DNA from 3 places in the Pseudomonas phoenicis genome. Region 1 is predicted to be linked to each of the others. Evidence: predicted binding sites of a transcription regulator. Region 1 holds the regulator's gene; each other region holds the start of a gene.

Region 1 (6,249 bases):
GCCCTTCGGCATTGGCGTTGTCGGCCAGTGCGCGCATGGCCGGCAAGCGGACGAAGCCCTCACGCAGGCGCTGGACGCGACCGCCCTCTTGATCGACGGCCAGAATCAGGTCCGGGCGGATGGCGCGGATGGAGGCACACAGCTCGCGCACCTGGCGCGGGCTTTCGATGTTGCGGGCGAACAGGATCAGGCCGGCGACTTGCGGCTGGCGCAGCAGCGCACGGTCTTCGGCGGTCAGCCAGGTGCCGGCGATATCCACCATCAGGGAGCCTTGCAGGCAGGCAGTCATAGGAAATCCTTCGGATACGGGGAGGGCAGCCTCAGGCTTTGGCCGGGACGCCCTGGACGGAGGGTTTGCTGCGTGGACGCAGTTGGGCGTCGGCCATTTGCGGATCGGTGACACCACTGTCGGCGCGCATGCCGGCCGCGAGGAACGGCACCATCAGGCGCATGACCTGCTCGATCGAGGTGTTGAGGCCGAAGTCGTTCTCCGCGATGGCGCGCAGAGCCTTGATGCCCGACATGCTGAAGGCCGCCGCGCCGAGCATGAAGTGCACGCGCCAGAACAGCTCCAGCGGCGGAATGCGCGGCGCGGCTTCGTTGACCAGCAACATGTAGCGGCGGAAGACCTTGCCGTACATGTCTTCGAGGTAGCGGCGCAGGTGCCCCTGGCTTTCGCTGAAGGCCAGGCCCAACAGGCGCATGAAGATGGACAGGTCATTATTGCTGCGCGGCTGCACGGCCAACGCCTGGTCGACCAGCATTTCCAGGAGCTCTTCGAGGCTCGGTTTGAGCTCGGGCTGGGCCTGGCGGCGCTCCAGTTCACGTTCCAGGCTGGCGCAGAACGGGCCGAGAAAGCGCGAGAAAACCGCCTGGATCAGGGCTTTCTTCGAACCGAAGTGGTAATTTACCGCCGCCAGGTTGACCCCGGCCTTGCTGGTGATCAGACGCAGCGAGGTCTCGGCGAAGCCTCGTTCCGCGAACAGCTGCTCGGCAGCGTCGAGAATGCGTTCAACGGTTTCGGATTGGGCCATGACTTACCTATTCGCCAGACAAACAGTTGTTTGAAACATACGTTTCAGGCCCGCCGCTGTCAAGATCGTGTGACCTGCCGGTCGCATTTCGACAGCGGCGTCTCGATCATTGCCACAACCCGCATCCTCGCTGGCCTGCGACGCGAACGCCGAGACCGACGAGCGAGGGCGTTCGCATGGAAAGCTTGCAGCGGGACTACTACTGTATATAATCCCAGTCACTGGATAAAAAAACAGAGCGCATGCCATGTTGAAACTGACGCCACGCCAAGCCGAAATCCTCGCCTTCATCAAGCGCTGCTTGGAAGACAACGGTTTCCCGCCCACCCGCGCGGAAATCGCCCAGGAACTGGGCTTCAAATCACCCAATGCCGCCGAAGAACACCTCAAGGCCCTCGCCCGCAAAGGCGCCATCGAGATGACACCAGGCGCTTCGCGCGGCATTCGCATCCCGGGCCTTGAAGCCAAGCCCGAGAGCGCCACCCTGCCCATCGTCGGACGGGTCGCTGCAGGGGCGCCGATTCTCGCCGAACAGCACATCGAGCAATCGTGCAACATCAACCCGGACTTCTTCAATCCTCGCGCCGATTACCTGCTGCGCGTGCATGGCACCAGCATGAAAGACGTCGGCATCTTCGACGGTGACCTGCTGGCCGTGCACACCTGCCGCGAGGCCCGCAATGGCCAGATCGTGGTCGCGCGCATCGGTGACGAAGTTACGGTCAAGCGCTTCAAACGCGAAGGCAGCAAAGTCTGGCTGATCGCCGAGAACCCCGAGTTCGCGCCGATCGAAGTCGATCTCAAGGATCAGGAACTGGTCATCGAAGGTTTGAGCGTCGGCGTCATTCGCCGCTGACCCAGGAGGCGCCATGCATACGTCCACCCACGCATCCGAGCATATTCAGTTGTCACTGTTTGAGGCTTTTCTGGCCCAACCCGTGCTGCCTGGTCTGAAGGCCCGTGAACCGTCAGCAGACTACTGCCGGCCCGAACTGTTCAGCGAGCTGAGCCTGCGGGGTGCGTCTGGCCATTGTCACAGCCTGCTGGCGCCCGTCCTGCGAGAGTTGAGCGAAAAAGACGACACCCGCTGGCTCACCCTGATCGCCCCGCCCGCCAGCCTGACCCAGGCCTGGCTGCGAGACGCAGGTTTGAACCGTGAGCGCATCCTGCTACTGCATCCCCGCGGTACGCAGAGCGCACTGCACCTGGCCGGCGAAGCGCTGCGCCTCAAGCGCAGCCACACCGTGGTCAGTTGGTTGGGTAGCCTCAACGCCAGCGCTCGGCATCTGTTGATCCGCGCCGCCAGCGCCGGTAATGCACAAAGCCTGAACATCCGCATCGGCTGATGTTCAGGCTTTGCCTGCAACGCTCGCCTTCGAAGGCGAGCTAGGGGTAGTCCGTCTGAGTCAGTGCAACACGCGCGGCCCTTCGTCACGCTCCAGTTCGCCTTCGGCCAACCGCCCCGCCATTTGCACCCCTACGCTAAGCATGGCCTTGGCCACTTCGACATGCTGTCCTTGCAGAAATACCTTGGCATCCTCCGAGAAATTCAAGGTCACCAATGACCCTTCATCCTCTGCGCGGCGCAGCTCGATGCGACCATCAGGCAACTCGACAATTTCCAGAAACGACGTTGACATAAAGGATTGTTCTCCACGAAAGGCCATCATTGTAACAGCCACTTCGTGGATCAGCACTCACTCAGCGCGTCACGGAAACGTCTGGCCACGTCTTTCAGATGGGCGCGCCAGCTTTGCAACTCTTCATAGCCAAGCGCCGGCGTTTCGGGCGCGTCCAAGTTCACAGCCTGGATCAGTGGCTGGGTGACATCGGTCTTGGGCGCCTTTTTCGCCACCGGCGGCCGAAACAGGTCGGCATGGGCTTTGAGCAGCTGCGCCAACCAGCTCTGCGGATTGCCTGCCAGCTCCAACAGCTCCGCCATCTCCGGAATCGCGACTTCGCGCAGTATGTCCTGGTTGAGCAACGCTTCAGCCTGGGTGGCGTTGGCCTGCGGGAGTCGGTAGAACCCGGCGATCTCATGGCACAGACCCAACAAACCGCCGTACAGGTGGAACAGCGCCGCCTCGCGCTCGGCCTGGAGCAAACCCTGGGCGTTCATGGCCCGGCTTTCCTGGGCGTTCTTCATTGACTCCAGGGCCAGTCCTGCGAAAAACAGCTTCTGATTGGTGCGGGTATACAGTTCCTGAGCCATGGCGCGAGGCGTCCTCGAAAGTGGGGCGAACCGCTGTTGTAACGGCAGGTTGCCTTTAGCGCAAGCCAAATGCGGCGGGGGCAAGTCGGTCACCCGTCTTGCCCCGTCGTTCCCACTTGAATCAGCGCCTCATGCCGAGTGCCTCCTTGCAGAGCGCCACCTTGCAGAGCGCCACCTTGCGGTGCGCCACCCTCAACGCTTGTCTTCGACCTTCCAGGCCGAGCCGTCGTAGAACGCCTTCCAGCCAGTCGGCTTGCCTTCCACTTCGGTCTGCACGTACTGCTCCTTGGTCTTGCGGCTGTAGCGAATCACGGTTGGACGACCTTCCGGATCCTGCTGCGGCGCTTCGCACAGGAAGTGGTACTTGGGATCGATCTCGGCTTTATGCGGCACGATCTCCTTGACCAGTGGCGCGCGGGTTTCACGGTTCTTGGGGAACTGGCTGGCGGCCAGGAACAAGCCCGAGGCACCGTCGCGCAGCACATAAGTGTCGTCGACCTTCTCGCACTTGAGTTCGGGCATTTCCACCTTGTCCATCTTCGGCGGCGCGGCTTCACCATTCCTCAGCAGTTTGCGGGTGTTCTTGCAGGCTGGGTTGGTACAGCCGAAGAACTTACCGAAGCGACCGGTCTTGAGCTGCATTTCGCTGCCACACTTGTCGCACTCCAGGCTCGGACCTTCGTAGCCCTTGATGCGGTAGCTGCCCTCTTCGATCTCGTAGCCCGGGCAATCCGGATTGTTGCCACAGATGTGCAGCTTGTGCTTCTCGTCCAGCAGGTAGGCATCCATGGCCGTTGCGCAGATCGGGCAGCGGTGCTTGCCACGCAGTACGCGCGATTCCGATTCACCTTCGTCGTCGGCCGCGATTTCGTCGCCCGGAACCAGGTTGACCGTGGCCTTGCAACGCTCTTTGGGCGGCAGGGTATAACCCGAGCAGCCGAGGAACACGCCGGTGGACGCCGTACGGATCATCATCGGTCGGCCACATTCCTTGCAGGGAATGTTGGTCATGGTCGGCTGGTTGGCACGCATGCCGTTCTCGGCCGCTTCGGCGGTCAGCAGTTTCTTGCTGAAATCGCCGTAGAACTCGTCGAGCACGTTCTTCCAGTCGCGTCCGCCCTGGGCGACGTCGTCCAGGTGCTCTTCCATGCCGGCGGTGAAGCCGTAGTCCATGAGGTTGGAGAAGCTCTCCGAGAGCCGCTCGGTGACGATGTCGCCCATCTTTTCCGAATAGAAGCGACGGTTGTGCAGGGTCACGTAACCGCGGTCCTGAATGGTGGAAATGATGGCGGCGTAGGTCGATGGGCGACCGATACCGCGTTTTTCCATTTCCTTGACCAGGCTGGCTTCGGTGAAGCGTGCCGGCGGCTTGGTGAAGTGCTGGCTCGGATCGAGTTCGACCAGCTGCAACGCTTCGCCCTGAGCCATTTCCGGCAGCACGTCGTCTTCGCCCGGCTTGCTCTGTTGCGGCAACACGCGGGTGTAACCGTCGAATTTGAGAATCCGGCCTTTGGCCCGCAGCTCGAAGTTGCCGGCCACTGCCGTGATGCTGGTGGACAGGTACTGGGCAGGTGGCATCTGGCAGGCCAGGAACTGACGCCAGATCAGCTCGTACAGACGCTCGGCGTCGCGCTCCATGCCACTGAGCTTGCTGGGGTGCGTATTGACGTCCGAAGGCCGGATGGCTTCGTGCGCCTCTTGCGCGCCTTGCTTGCTGCCGTACACCACCGGCGATTCGGGCAGGTATTGCTTGCCGAATTCGTGCTCGATGTAGCTGCGTGCCATCTCGACCGCGTCTGTGGACAGGTTGGTCGAGTCGGTACGCATATAGGTGATGTAGCCCGCCTCGTACAAGCGCTGCGCCATCATCATGGTCTTCTTCACGCCATAGCCGAGGCGATTGCTCGCCGCCTGCTGCAGGGTGGAGGTAATGAACGGCGCCGAAGGCTTGCTGCTGGTCGGCCGGTCTTCACGCTTGCTGACGCTATAGCTGGACGCCTTGAGCTGCTCGAGTGCCGCCATGGCCTGGGCCTGGTTCAGCGGCTTGAACGCCTCGCCGTTCTGGCGCGCGACCTCGAAACGCACGTTGGCGTTCTTGGCGCTGCTCAGGTCGGCATGGATCTCCCAGTACTCTTCGGGGTTGAAGGCGCGGATCTCACGTTCGCGCTCCACCACCAGCTTGACCGCCACCGACTGCACACGGCCCGCCGACAAGCCACGGGCGATCTTGGCCCACAGCAGTGGCGAGACCATGTAGCCGACCACGCGATCGAGGAAGCGCCGCGCCTGCTGGGCGTTGACCCGTGCGATATCCAGCTCGCCCGGCTGCGAAAACGCTTCCTGAATGGCTTTCTTGGTGATCTCGTTGAACACCACGCGCTTGTAGCGGCTGTCGTCGCCGCCGATGGCTTCGCGCAGGTGCCAGGCGATGGCCTCCCCTTCACGGTCCAAGTCGGTCGCGAGATAGATGGTGTCGGCATCCTTGGCCAAGCGCCGCAGCTCGTCGATGACCTTTTCCTTGCCGGGCAGAATTTCGTACTTGGCCTTCCAGCCGGCGTCGGGGTCGACGCCCATGCGCGCCACCAGCTGGCGGCGGGCCTTCTCTTTCGGCGGCAGCACCGGCGCATCGGCGGCGGCCTTGCCACGCTTGGCCGCCGGCTCCTTGGAGGCGCTGGCCGAACCGCTGGTGGGAAGGTCGCGGATATGGCCGATACTCGACTTCACCACGTACTGGTTGCCCAGGTACTTGTTGATGGTCTTGGCCTTGGCCGGGGATTCCACAATGACCAGCGATTTGCCCATGGATCGGTGTATTCCTGAATCTGGAGATGAATAACGCGCCAGGTGCCGGACGCGGCACCGCTATATATAGTGGCGACAAGATGAGGTCAAGCGCAGTCGCCCAAGCCGTGTACGAAATCTGCCTGCGGTGCGGTCGGCCCGGACGGCTCGCGGATCGGGCTGGGGCCCAATGCCCGCGATGCCTTCACCCTAGCCCATATC
Region 2 (6,249 bases), 1.0 Mb from region 1:
GCATGCGCACCTGGCCGATACCGCCACAGGTCGGGCACGTGGCCGGCGTGGAACCTTTCTTGGCCCCGGAGCCGTCGCACGGCGCGCAATTGACCAACGTCGGCACACGGATGTTGACCGACGTGCCGCGCACGGCTTCTTCCAGGTTCAATTCGAGGGTGTAGCGCAGGTCGCTGCCGCGCTGCGCGCCACCGCGCCCGCCGCGACCGCCGCCGCCACCGAAGAAATCGCTGAACACGTCACCGAAGATGTCGGAGAAGTTGGCACCGCCGAAGCCCGCACCACCGGCGCCCTGCTCGACACCGGCATGGCCGTACTGGTCGTAGGCGGCACGCTTGCTGGCGTCGGACAATACTTCATACGCCTCGTTGGCCTCTTTGAAAGAGTCCTCGGCGTCTTTGTCGCCCGGGTTGCGGTCGGGGTGGAATTTCATCGCCAGACGGCGGTAGGACTTCTTCAGGTCCGCTTCACTGGCGCCGCGCTCGACACCCAGGACCTCGTAATAATCACGCTTTGCCATAAGTCATTTGCACTCTTGGGGGCGTTTGGCACATTGCCGCGCAGAACCGCGCCAGGCCACAAGCAAGCACCCGCCGCACGCACTGAGCGCGCTGACAGATGCTGTAAAAATTCTCGTATTCCAGACACGCCAACGCGGGAGCAAGCCCCCGCGCGGCGACATCCTACCAGCTCACCGCCAAAGGCGGGTCGCTGGCCGACAACTCGCAGAACTTACTGCTTGTTGTTGTCTTTGACTTCTTCGAACTCGGCGTCGACCACGTCGTCGTGCTTGGCTTCCGGCTCGGCCTGCTGGGCGCCGCCTTGAGGCTGTTCGGCCTGTTCGGCGTACATTTTCTGCGCGACGGGCGCGGAGACCTTGGACAGCTCTTCGACCTTGGCGTCGATGGCGGCTTTGTCGTCGCCCTTTACGGCAGCTTCCAGCGCAACCACGGCCGCTTCGATGGCGGTCTTCTCGTCGGCGGTGACTTTGTCCCCCGCGTCGGCGACCATCTTGCGGGTCGAGTGGACCAGCGCGTCACCCTGGTTACGGGCAGCGGCCAGCTCTTCGAACTTGCGGTCTTCCTCGGCGTTGGCCTCGGCGTCACGCACCATGCGCTCGACTTCCTCGTCCGACAGACCGGAGTTGGCCTTGATCACGATCGACTGTGCCTTGCCAGTGGCCTTGTCTTTCGCGCCGACGTGCAGGATGCCGTTGGCGTCGATGTCGAAGGTCACTTCGATCTGCGGCACACCGCGTGGCGCTGGCGGAATGTCGGCCAGGTCGAACTTGCCCAGCGACTTGTTCTGCGCCGCTTGCTTACGCTCGCCTTGCAGAACGTGGATGGTCACGGCGCCCTGGTTGTCGTCGGCGGTGGAGAACACCTGCGACTTCTTGGTCGGGATGGTGGTGTTCTTCTCGATCAGCGCGGTCATCACGCCGCCCATGGTTTCGATACCCAGGGTCAGCGGGCTGACGTCGAGCAGCAGGACGTCTTTCACGTCACCGGCCAGTACGGCGCCTTGAATGGCAGCACCCATGGCGACGGCTTCGTCGGGGTTGACGTCCTTGCGGGCTTCTTTGCCGAAGAAATCGGCTACGGCCTTCTGCACCATCGGCATACGGGTCTGGCCACCGACCAGAATCACGTCGTCGATCTTGCTGGCGTCGATGCCGGCGTCTTTCAGTGCGATGCGGCAAGGCTCGATGGTGCGCTTGACCAGATCTTCGACCAGCGATTCGAGCTTGGCACGCGAGATCTTCACGTTCAGGTGCTTCGGACCGGTGGCGTCAGCGGTGATGTAGGGCAGGTTGACGTCGGTCGACTGGGCCGAAGACAGCTCGATCTTGGCTTTCTCTGCGGCTTCTTTCAGGCGCTGCAGAGCCAGAGGGTCGTTCTTCAGGTCCATGCCGGACTCTTTCTTGAACTCATCGACGAGGTAGTCGATCAGGCGCATGTCGAAGTCTTCGCCACCCAGGAAGGTGTCGCCGTTGGTGGCCAACACTTCGAACTGGTGCTCGCCATCGACTTCGGCGATCTCGATCACGGACACGTCGAAGGTACCGCCGCCCAGGTCATAGACGATCACGGTGTGGTCGCCCTTGGCCTTGTCCATGCCGTAGGCCAGGGCCGCAGCAGTCGGTTCGTTGATGATGCGCTTGACGTCCAGACCCGCGATGCGGCCGGCGTCCTTGGTGGCCTGACGCTGGCTGTCGTTGAAGTACGCAGGCACGGTGATGACCGCTTCGGTCACCGGTTCGCCGAGGTAGTCTTCGGCGGTTTTCTTCATCTTCTTCAGGACTTCGGCGCTGATCTGCGGCGGCGCCATTTCCTTGCCGGCCGCTTCGACCCAGGCGTCACCGTTGTTGGCCTTGACGATCTTGTACGGCACCAGCTTGATGTCTTTCTGCACTACGTCTTCTTCGAAGCGACGACCGATCAGACGCTTGACGGCGAACAGGGTGTTGTGTGGGTTGGTCACGGCCTGACGCTTGGCGGACTGGCCGACCAGGATTTCGCCGTCGTTGGCATAAGCGACGATCGACGGCGTGGTGCGCGCGCCTTCGACGTTTTCGATGACCTTGACGTTACCGTTTTCGAGGATGGAGACGCACGAGTTGGTGGTCCCCAGGTCGATACCGATGATCTTGCCCATGTGAATGCTCCCGAAACTTGAATGAAGTTACAGCGGCGGCTTAGGCCAACTGCGGAAATACTTGAGTGCTTGACACCTAGATGGGGACGCCCAAAAGGATTTCAAGCCTTTTCATCGATCGAAGGTTGCGGCGCGCTCGGCGCCTTGCTGACCACCACCATGGCGGGGCGCAGCAGACGGCCGTTGAGCAGGTAGCCCTTCTGGAACACGTTGACCACGCTGTTGGGCTCGACGTTGGCGCTTTCCTGCATGGCCATGGCCTGGTGGTGCTCGGCGTTGAACGGCTGGCCGTGCGGATCCACCGCTTCGAGGTGGTGGCGCTTGAGGGTGTCCTGGAACATCTTCAGGGTCAGCTCGACGCCTTCGCGGATCTGCTTGACGTGCTCGTCGTCGGCGTTGGAGTGGGCCAGGGCCAGCTCCAGGCTGTCGATCACCGGCAGCATGTCGCCAGCGAATTTTTCCACAGCGAATTTGTGGGCCTTTTCGACATCCTGATCGGCGCGGCGGCGCACGTTCTGCAGGTCGGCGGTGGCGCGCAGCGATTGATCCTGAGCGGCGGCCAGTTGCTCCTCGAGCGTCTGTACACGGGCAGCCAGGTCGGTTGCGCCGGTGTCTTCAGCGTTGAGGTCTTTTTCATCCAACTGTTCGTCAGCCATGGAATCTCTCCTGAGCAATAAAGGGTCGGCGAGCCAGGCTCGCGGGGTCTGACAAGCTATATGGGGCTGGAAAAACCAGCTTCAAGGGGCGCCGTGTTCGACAAGCCGCAAATCGCCCGGCATCACGAGGGCATTGTCAGCCTGCGCAGGAACACTGTATAAATAAACAGACCTGAACCTTTGGGAGCGGCCCCCATGCTGGTGCACCTGTCGATCCACAACTACGCCATCGTCGAACACCTCGACCTCGAGCTTGCCCGCGGCATGTCCGTGATCACTGGCGAGACCGGTGCCGGCAAATCCATCATGCTCGACGCCCTCGGCCTGGCCCTGGGCGACCGCACCGACAACGGCGTGGTGCGCCCCGGTGCCGACAAGGCGGACATCCTTGCCACCTTCGACCTGGTCGACATCCCCGAAGCCGCCGCCTGGCTGGCCGAGCGCGACCTGAACATCGACGGCCCGTGCATCATGCGCCGGGTGATCACCGCCGAAGGTCGCAGCCGCGGCTACATCAACGGCACGCCTTGCACGCTGGGCGACCTGAAAGCGCTGGGCGAACTGCTGATCGACATCCACAGCCAGCATGAACACCAGTCCCTGCTCAAGGCCGACACCCACCGCCGTCTGGTGGACGAGTACGCCGGCGCCGTCGACCTGGCGCGCCAGGTGCAACTGGCCTCGCAGCGCTGGAAGCAGACCCGCCTAGAGCTCGAACGCCTGTCCAATTCCGGCGACGAACAACGGGCCCGCCAGCAACTGCTCAGCTATCAGCTCGAAGAGCTCGACAATCTGGGGCTGGGCGAAAACGAACTCGAGCAGATCGAGCAGGAACACAAGAACCTGACCAACGCCGAGGCGCTGTTCGGCATCTGCCGGCAGGTCATCGACCAGTGCAGCGAGAATGACTCGGGCAACGTGCTCAGCGCCCTGACCGGCAGCCTCAACCGCCTGGGCGCGGTGGCCGACGCACCGAAGGCGCTGAACGAGTCCGTCAACCTGCTGGCCAGCGCGCAGATCCAGATCGAAGAAGCAGTCGGCGAACTCAATCGCTTCCTCGACAACTTCGACGCCGACCCTGCCCGCCTGCAAGCGCTCGAAGAACGCCTCGACACCATCTATACCCTGGCCCGCAAACACCGCGTGCACCCCACCGAGCTGCCGCAATTGCAGCAGCGCCTGCTACAGGAGCTCGAAGGCCTCAATGCCAGCGACGAATCCCTGGAGCAGTTGGGCGAGGAGCTGGCGGCCTACGCCAAACACTATAAAGAGAAGGCAGGCGCCTTGAGCGCGCTGCGCAATAAAGCCGCGGTCGAACTCGCCCAGGCGGTGGAACAGGAAATCCAGCGCCTGGGAATGCCCGGCGGGCGCTTCCAGATCATGTTGCAGCCGCTCGGCGGGCAGGAACTGTCGCCCTACGGCCTGGAGCAGATCGAACTGCTGGTCAGCGCCAACCCCGGCCAGCCGCTCAAGGCCCTGGCCAAGGTCGCCTCGGGCGGCGAACTGTCGCGCATCAGCCTGGCGATCCAGGTGATCACGGCGCAGACCTCACGCATCCCCACCTTGGTGTTCGACGAAGTCGACGTCGGCATCGGCGGCCCTACCGCAGAAATCGTCGGCCAGTTGCTGCGCCGGCTGGGCGATCGCGGCCAGGTGCTGACCGTGACCCACCTGCCGCAGGTCGCGGCGCAGGGCCATCACCACCTGTTCGTGCACAAGGTGCGCAACAGCGACACCACCCACACCGCCGTGTCCCATTTGGGCAAACGTGAGCGGGTCGAGGAAGTGGCGCGGATGCTCGGCGGCATCGACCTGACCAAGGAGTCCCTGGCCCATGCGCGCAAAATGGTCGTGACCAGCAAAAGCTGAAACCATTTTTCAACAGCCGCAAACGAACAAGGCGACCCGAGGGTTAATGCTTGTCAGTTAACCAATTGGGGCCGCTTTACGGCCCATCGCGGCTGAAGCCGCTCCCACAGAATTGGCGCAATCCTGTAGGAGCGGCTTCAGCCGCGATGGGCTGCAAAGCAGCCCCAATGAACACTATTTCGGGTTAACTGACAGGCATTAACCCGAGGGTCGCCTTGTTTCTTCAGTGCCGCAGTCCGTTACTTCTTCTTGCGCACATACAGGACCAGGTTATGGTCCACCAGCTCGAAGCCGTGTTCGGCCACGATCTCTTTCTGACGGCGTTCGATCTCGGCATCCATGAACTCGATCACTTCGCTGGTTTCCACGTTGACCATGTGGTCGTGGTGGCCGCCATCGGACAGCTCGAATACCGCATGACCGCCGTCGAAGTTGTGGCGAACCACCAGACCCGCTGCTTCGAACTGGGTCAGAACGCGATACACGGTGGCCAGACCGACATCCTCGCCAGCCTCCATCAGCGCCTTGTAGACGTCCTCGGCACTCATGTGACGTTGCTCGGTAGAATCGAGCATCTGAAGAATCTTCACTCGAGGTAGGGTCACCTTGAGCCCGGCTTTGCGTAGTTCGCTATTTTCAACCATGGTCAGCTTTCTCGCCGATGCTGCTTCGCAGCTTCTCTTAATACGGGTATGATCGGGGTTTACGTTGTCCAGCCAAGATAGTGGAAGTCGCCCACCGATGCAAAACACCAAGCTCTTGCTAAACAGCCTCACCCTTGTGGGACTGCTCGCACTCGCCGGTTGCTCGTTTCCCGGGGTTTACAAAATCGACATCCAGCAGGGCAATGTCGTCACGCAGGACATGATAGACCAATTGCGTCCGGGAATGACCCGACGGCAAGTGCGGTTTATCATGGGCAACCCCCTGTTGCAGGACACGTTCAACACCAATCGCTGGGATTACCTCTATAGCCTTCAACCTGGCGGTGGCAAGCGCCAGCAGGAACGCATGAGCGTCTTCTTCAACGAAAACGATCAGTTGGTCAACCTCGCCGGCGACTTCATGC
Region 3 (6,249 bases), 760 kb from region 1:
GTCCACCGGACAGACTTCGACGCAGTCGGTGTACTTGCACTTGATGCAGTTGTCGGTGACGACGAAGGTCATTTCTAATTCTCTCCTCAGGCGACGGCAGCATGCCCATCCTTCCAGGGCAGCACGGCTTACGAACAGGGCTGCAGGCCAGGCTAATAACCTGCAGCACTCGCAAACCGCGGCGGATTCTACCAGCTTGCGCGTCGTGGCGTTATAACAGGTTTTTTAGTTGATATAGCATTTCGATAGCTTGGCGCGGCGTCGTGTTGTCCAGGTCCAGCTTGCCCAGCTTCTCGATGGCCGGGTGCGGCAAGCTTGCGAACAGATCGCTCTGGTGCGGGGCTTGTGGCTGGGTGGGCGACGACGCAGCCAGGGGTTGTTGCGGCAGGCTGTTGGTTTCCAGCCTGCCGAGGTGTTCCCGTGCGCGCAGAATGACCGGCGAGGGTACGCCTGCCAACTGCGCCACGGCCAGGCCATAGCTCTGACTGGCGGGTCCTGGCAATACGTGGTGCAGGAAGACGATCCGATCGTTGTGTTCGGTGGCGTTGAGGTGGACGTTGGCGACCAGCGGCTCGCTGTCGGGCAGTACCGTCAGCTCGAAATAGTGGGTGGCGAACAGCGTGTAGGCGCGCAGTTGCGCCAAGCGCTCGGCCGCGGCCCAGGCCAGCGACAGACCGTCGAACGTGCTGGTGCCGCGGCCTACTTCGTCCATCAGCACCAGGCTGCGGTCGGTGGCGTTGTGCAGGATGTTGGCCGTTTCGCTCATCTCCACCATGAAGGTCGAGCGGCCGCCGGCCAGATCGTCGCTGGAACCGATCCGGGTGAAGATCCGGTCGACCGGCGACAGCTCGCAACTTACGGCGGGTACGAAGCTGCCGATGTGTGCCATCAGTACGATCAACGCCGTTTGCCGCATGTAGGTCGACTTACCGCCCATGTTGGGGCCGGTGATGATGAGCATGCGCGTGTCGTCGTCCAGCGCCAGGTCGTTGGCCACGAAAGGTGTGGTCAGTACTTGCTCGACCACCGGATGGCGTCCCTGGGCGATGCGCAGGCAGGGCGTCTCGACGAAGCTTGGGCAGTTCAAGTCGAGGGTCAGGGCACGCTCGGCCAGGTTGCTCAGTACGTCGACTTCGGCCAGGGCGGCGGCGCTGTCCTGCAGCGGCGCCAGGTGCTCGATGAGGGTTTCGAGCAGCGCGTCGTAAAGCAGTTTTTCCCGGGCCAGGGCGCGGCTCTTGGCCGACAGTGCCTTGTCTTCGAATGCTTTGAGCTCGGGCGTGATGAAGCGCTCCGCGCCTTTGAGGGTCTGGCGCCGGATGTAATCGCCGGGCGCCTGTTCGGCCTGCTTGCTCGGCAATTCGATGAAGTAACCGTGTACCCGGTTGTAGCCTACCTTGAGGTTGGCAAGCCCGGTGCGGGCCTTTTCCCGGGCTTCGAGGTCGATGAGGAATTGGCCGGCGTTTTCGCTGATGGCCAGCAGTTCGTCGAGTTCGGCGTCGTAACCGGTCTTCAACACCCCGCCGTCGCGGATCACTGCGGGCGGTGTGTCGATGATGGCCCGCTCCAGCAGGCTGGCCAGTTCCGGGTAGGTGCCGGCGATGGCGGCCAGGCGCGCCAGGTGCGGCGCTTCGAGTTCCGACAGGGCGTTCTGCAGTTCCGGCAGGGCGCCCAGGGCGTCGCGCAGACGTGCCAGGTCACGGGGGCGGGCGTTGCGCAGACCGATGCGTGCCAGAATCCGTTCGATGTCGCCGATGTCCTTGAGCTGCGGTTGCAGCTTTTCGAAGCGGAAACCGTCGAGCAGGCAACGAATCGAGTCCTGACGGGCCTTGAGCACTTTCAGGTCGCGCAGCGGCCGGTTCAGCCAGCGTGCCAGCAGGCGGCTGGCCATGGCGGTCTGGCAACGGTCGATGACCGATTGCAAGGTGTTGTCGCGTCCGCCGGCCAGGTTGACGTCCAGCTCCAGGTTGCGACGGCTGGCGCCATCGAGGATCACCGTGTCGTCCAGACGCTCATGGCGCAGGCTGCGCAGGTGCGGCAGGGCGGTGCGCTGGGTTTCCTTGGCGTAGGTCAGCAGGCAGCCGGCGGCGCCGATGGCCAGGGTCAGCTTGTCGCAGCCAAAGCCCTTGAGGTCTTTGGTCGCGAACTGCTGGCACAGGCTCTTGCGCGCAGAATCCCGGTCGAAGTCCCAGGGCGCGCGGCGGCGCGCGCCGCGGCGCTTTTCGGCGGGCAGGCCGGCCGGCCAATCGTCCGGGAACAGCAGCTCGACGGGGTTGATGCGCTCCAGTTCGGCAAGCAGGTTTTCCCAGCCCTTGATCTCCTGGACCATGAAATTGCCGCTGGTGATGTCGAGCACCGCCAGGCCGAACAGGCGTTCGTCGCCCAGCAGGGCGGCGATCAGGTTGTCGCGGCGCTCGTCGAGCAGCGCTTCGTCGCTCACCGTGCCGGGCGTGATGATACGGACCACTTGCCGATCGACCGGGCCCTTGCTGGTGGCCGGGTCGCCGATCTGTTCGCAGATCACCACCGATTCGCCGAGCTTGACCAGCTTGGCCAGATAGCCTTCGGCGGCGTGGAACGGGATACCGCACATGGGAATCGACTGCCCCGCCGACTGGCCGCGCGCAGTCAGGGTGATGTCCAGTAGCTTGGCCGCTTTCTTCGCGTCTTCGTAGAAGATTTCGTAGAAATCGCCCATGCGGTAGAACATCAACTGGTCCGGATGCTGATTTTTCAGCTTCCAGTACTGTTGCATCATCGGGGTGTGTGCGGCGAGGTCGGACATTACTGGGCCTTACAGCGGTGATTCGATGGGCGATTTTGAAAAGCGCGAATGTTACAGGCTTTTCGGTCAAGTTGCAGGAACCGCCACGCGATCGTCGAAGACCCAAGGTGCAACCAAGCGTGTCCCGCGATTGTCTGTTGTGCGGAGAGTGCTAGGGTAATCCGACCCCTCCAAGGAACCTGATCATGGACCCACTCACCCGGCTGGGCGAGCGCCTCGGCGAACATTTGCAACGGCTTGGGGCGCAGGTCGCCACGGCCGAGTCCTGCACCGGCGGCGGCATCGCCGAAGTGATTACCCGCGTCGCAGGCAGCTCGGCCTGGTTCGAGGCCGGCTTCGTCACCTATTCAAATACGCAGAAAACCCGGCAATTGAACGTACCGGCGGCATTGTTCGAGCAGGTAGGAGCAGTCAGCCAGGCCGTCGTCGAAGCCATGGCGCGCGGCGCCCAGTCTGCCAGCGGCGCGCGTTTCGCGGTGGCGGTGAGCGGCGTGGCCGGGCCTGGTGGCGGTTCGGCCGAAAAGCCCGTAGGCACAGTTTGGCTGGCCTGGGCCGATGGCGCGCACGTGCGCAGCGAACGCCATCTGTTCGTGGGCGATCGCGAGGCGGTGCGCCGGCAAACGGTGCAGCGGGCTCTGGAGGGTTTGTTACAGCTTGACGTTGAGTAAATCGAACACAGGGGTTTGCGGAAACGCTTCCCTGTGGAATAATACTGGCTACTTATACAGTACACGGCCGTCAGGGCCAGTCGATCACGTGAGGATATCAATGGACGACAATAAGAAGCGCGCCTTGGCTGCGGCCCTGGGGCAAATCGAGCGGCAATTCGGTAAAGGCGCCGTGATGCGCATGGGCGACCATGAACGTCAACGCATTCCGGCCATCTCCACCGGCTCCCTGGGCCTGGACATCGCACTCGGCATCGGCGGTCTGCCGAAGGGCCGTATCGTCGAGATCTACGGCCCGGAATCTTCGGGTAAGACCACCCTTACGCTGTCGGTCATCGCCGAAGCGCAGAAGGCCGGTGCCACCTGCGCCTTCGTCGACGCCGAGCACGCCCTCGACCCGGAGTACGCCGGCAAGCTGGGCGTCAACGTCGACGACCTGCTGGTGTCGCAGCCCGATACCGGTGAGCAGGCTCTGGAAATCACCGACATGCTGGTGCGCTCCAACGCCGTCGACGTCATCATCGTTGACTCCGTAGCAGCGCTGGTGCCCAAGGCCGAGATCGAAGGCGAAATGGGCGACATGCACGTCGGCCTGCAGGCGCGACTGATGTCCCAGGCATTGCGCAAGATCACCGGCAACATCAAGAACGCCAACTGCCTGGTGATCTTCATCAACCAGATCCGTATGAAGATCGGTGTGATGTTCGGTAGCCCTGAAACCACCACCGGCGGTAACGCGCTGAAGTTCTACGCCTCCGTACGTCTGGACATCCGCCGCACGGGCGCCGTGAAAGAGGGCGACGAAGTCGTGGGCAGCGAAACCCGCGTCAAGATCGTCAAGAACAAGGTGTCGCCACCGTTCCGTCAGGCTGAATTCCAGATCCTGTATGGCAAGGGTATCTACCGCAACGGCGAAATCATCGACCTGGGCGTTGCCCATGGCTTCGTCGAGAAGTCCGGTGCCTGGTACAGCTACCAAGGCAACAAGATCGGTCAGGGCAAGGCCAACTCGGCCAAGTACCTGGCAGAAAACCCAGCGGTGGGTGCAGAGATCGAGAAGCTGATTCGCGACAAGCTGCTCAACCTCGATGCCGCCGCTGCAGCTGCAGCCGCAGCGAAGGCCGATGCCAGCGCGAAAGCCGGTGACGTCGCTGACGTCGACGCCGAAGCCGACGTCTGATCTGCGCTATGTCCGTCGTACTTGACACCCCCGTCGCCGTACGGCGGACCGCCATGGACCTGCTCGCACGCCGCGAGCATGGACGTGTGGAGCTGACGCGAAAGCTGCGTCAGCGGGGCGCCTCCGATGAGTTGATCGAGCCTGCGCTCGATCGGCTCGCGGAGGAAGGCCTGCTCAGCGAAGCGCGTTATCTGGAAAGCTTCATTCGTTACCGTTCCAACTCGGGTTACGGCCCGGCGCGGATACGTGAGGAGTTGGGGCAACGTGGCCTCGATCGCGGCGACATCGACCAGGCACTGCGCGAAAGCGGAGTCGATTGGGCCGAGAGGCTGCGAGACGTCTGGCAACGCAAGTTCGATGGGCTTCGTCCCGAAGATCCGCATACGCGCGCTCGGCAGACGCGCTTTCTCGCCTACCGCGGTTTCTCCATGGAGATGATCGGCCGCTTGCTCAGCGGCCGTGATCTCGACGACTGAATCTCGATCGACGTCAAATCCCCCTTCTTCTTTCGTCAGCCTCAGGCTTCGGCCGACTGCGCCCAGTTTTCTTCACGGTTGATGAAATCGATCAGCGCGCGAAGGCGCCCCTGATCGCGGCCGGGAAAGGCGAACGTCAGCCGCGTCAAGTGAGCATAGTCTGCGCTTTCATGGCCAACAGGGCTGTCGGGCGCCTGGCGATAGCCGCCGACGCTCAAGTCCACGAATGCGTCTTCCAGTTCGTCGAGCGCCGTTTCGCTCAAGGGATGTCGCATGCGGATCATGAAATCCCGCTCCAGCCAGCGACTGGAGTGATAGTTGGCGTAAAAGCGGTTGATCTCCTCCACCGCTTCCTCGGGCCGAGCTACCAGCTTCATCAGGTTGAGATCGTTGGGCAGGATGTAGCGGTTGTCTTTTAGCTGCTTGCTGAGAAAGTCCAGACAGTCGCGCCAGAACGTGCCGTCTGGCGAGTCCAGCAGCACCACTGGGACCAGCGGGCTCTTTCCGGTCTGGATCAAGGTCAGCACTTCCAATGCTTCGTCGAGGGTGCCGAACCCGCCTGGGCAGAGCACCAGTGCATCTGCCTCCTTGACGAAAAACAGCTTGCGGATGAAGAAGAAATGGAAGGGCAGCAGTTTGTCCGTGCCATCCACCGTGGCATTGGCATGCTGCTCGAAGGGCAGGGTGATGTTGAAGCCCAGGCTGTGGTCGCTGCCGGCGCCTTCATGAGCCGCCGCCATGATGCCGCCGCCTGCGCCAGTGATGACCATCAGGTCCGATGCCGCCAAAGCGGCGCCCAGCTGTCGTGCCAGGTCGTAGAGCGGATGCTCGAGCGGGGTGCGCGCCGAGCCGAACACCGTGACCTTGCGCCGGCCCTTGTAACGCTGCAGTGTGCGAAATGCCTGCTCCAGTTCACGCAAGGTCTGCAAGGTGATCTTGGCATTCCAGCGATCGCTGTCCTCGTGCGCCATACGCAGCACGGTCAGCAGCATGTCGCGGTACAGCGGCAGGTTCACGCTGTTGGGGGCGACCAATTGCAGTTGTGCATCGATGTTGTCCACATCGATGCCGTTCTCCCGGAAGTGGCTGAACAGATGGTCGTTAGGCTGGTAGGGCATTCAACGTCTCCTTATGCAGCGAATG

Evidence for each region. Region 1 encodes LexA, which represses DNA repair genes until DNA is damaged. Its sites were predicted from a motif close to CTGTNTNNNNANACAG; they were not measured.
Region 2: recN (DNA repair protein RecN) is a predicted target of LexA. The motif match lies at 3,466-3,481, and genes of this name have one in related genera.
Region 3: recA (recombinase RecA) is a predicted target of LexA. The motif match lies at 3,495-3,510, and genes of this name have one in related genera.

The regions. Positions count from the first base shown of each region.
Region 1 covers NZ_CP154852.1:4,700,370-4,706,618, forward strand. The annotation lists gene nagZ (beta-N-acetylhexosaminidase) at 1-277, opposite strand, end outside; gene AA0Z93_RS21330 (TetR/AcrR family transcriptional regulator) at 321-1,034, opposite strand; gene lexA (transcriptional repressor LexA) at 1,282-1,890, shown strand; gene sulA (SOS-induced cell division inhibitor SulA) at 1,904-2,380, shown strand; gene AA0Z93_RS21345 (hypothetical protein) at 2,441-2,674, opposite strand; gene AA0Z93_RS21350 (DUF6586 family protein) at 2,725-3,246, opposite strand; gene topA (type I DNA topoisomerase) at 3,439-6,048, opposite strand.
Region 2 covers NZ_CP154852.1:828,635-834,883, forward strand. The annotation lists gene dnaJ (molecular chaperone DnaJ) at 1-520, opposite strand, end outside; gene dnaK (molecular chaperone DnaK) at 733-2,655, opposite strand; gene grpE (nucleotide exchange factor GrpE) at 2,757-3,311, opposite strand; gene recN (DNA repair protein RecN) at 3,507-5,180, shown strand; gene fur (ferric iron uptake transcriptional regulator) at 5,420-5,824, opposite strand; gene AA0Z93_RS04070 (outer membrane protein assembly factor BamE) at 5,922-6,249, shown strand, end outside.
Region 3 covers NZ_CP154852.1:576,553-582,801, reverse strand. The annotation lists gene fdxA (ferredoxin FdxA) at 1-72, opposite strand, end outside; gene mutS (DNA mismatch repair protein MutS) at 212-2,782, opposite strand; gene AA0Z93_RS02845 (CinA family protein) at 2,968-3,450, shown strand; gene recA (recombinase RecA) at 3,551-4,630, shown strand; gene recX (recombination regulator RecX) at 4,639-5,106, shown strand; gene AA0Z93_RS02830 (LOG family protein) at 5,148-6,224, opposite strand.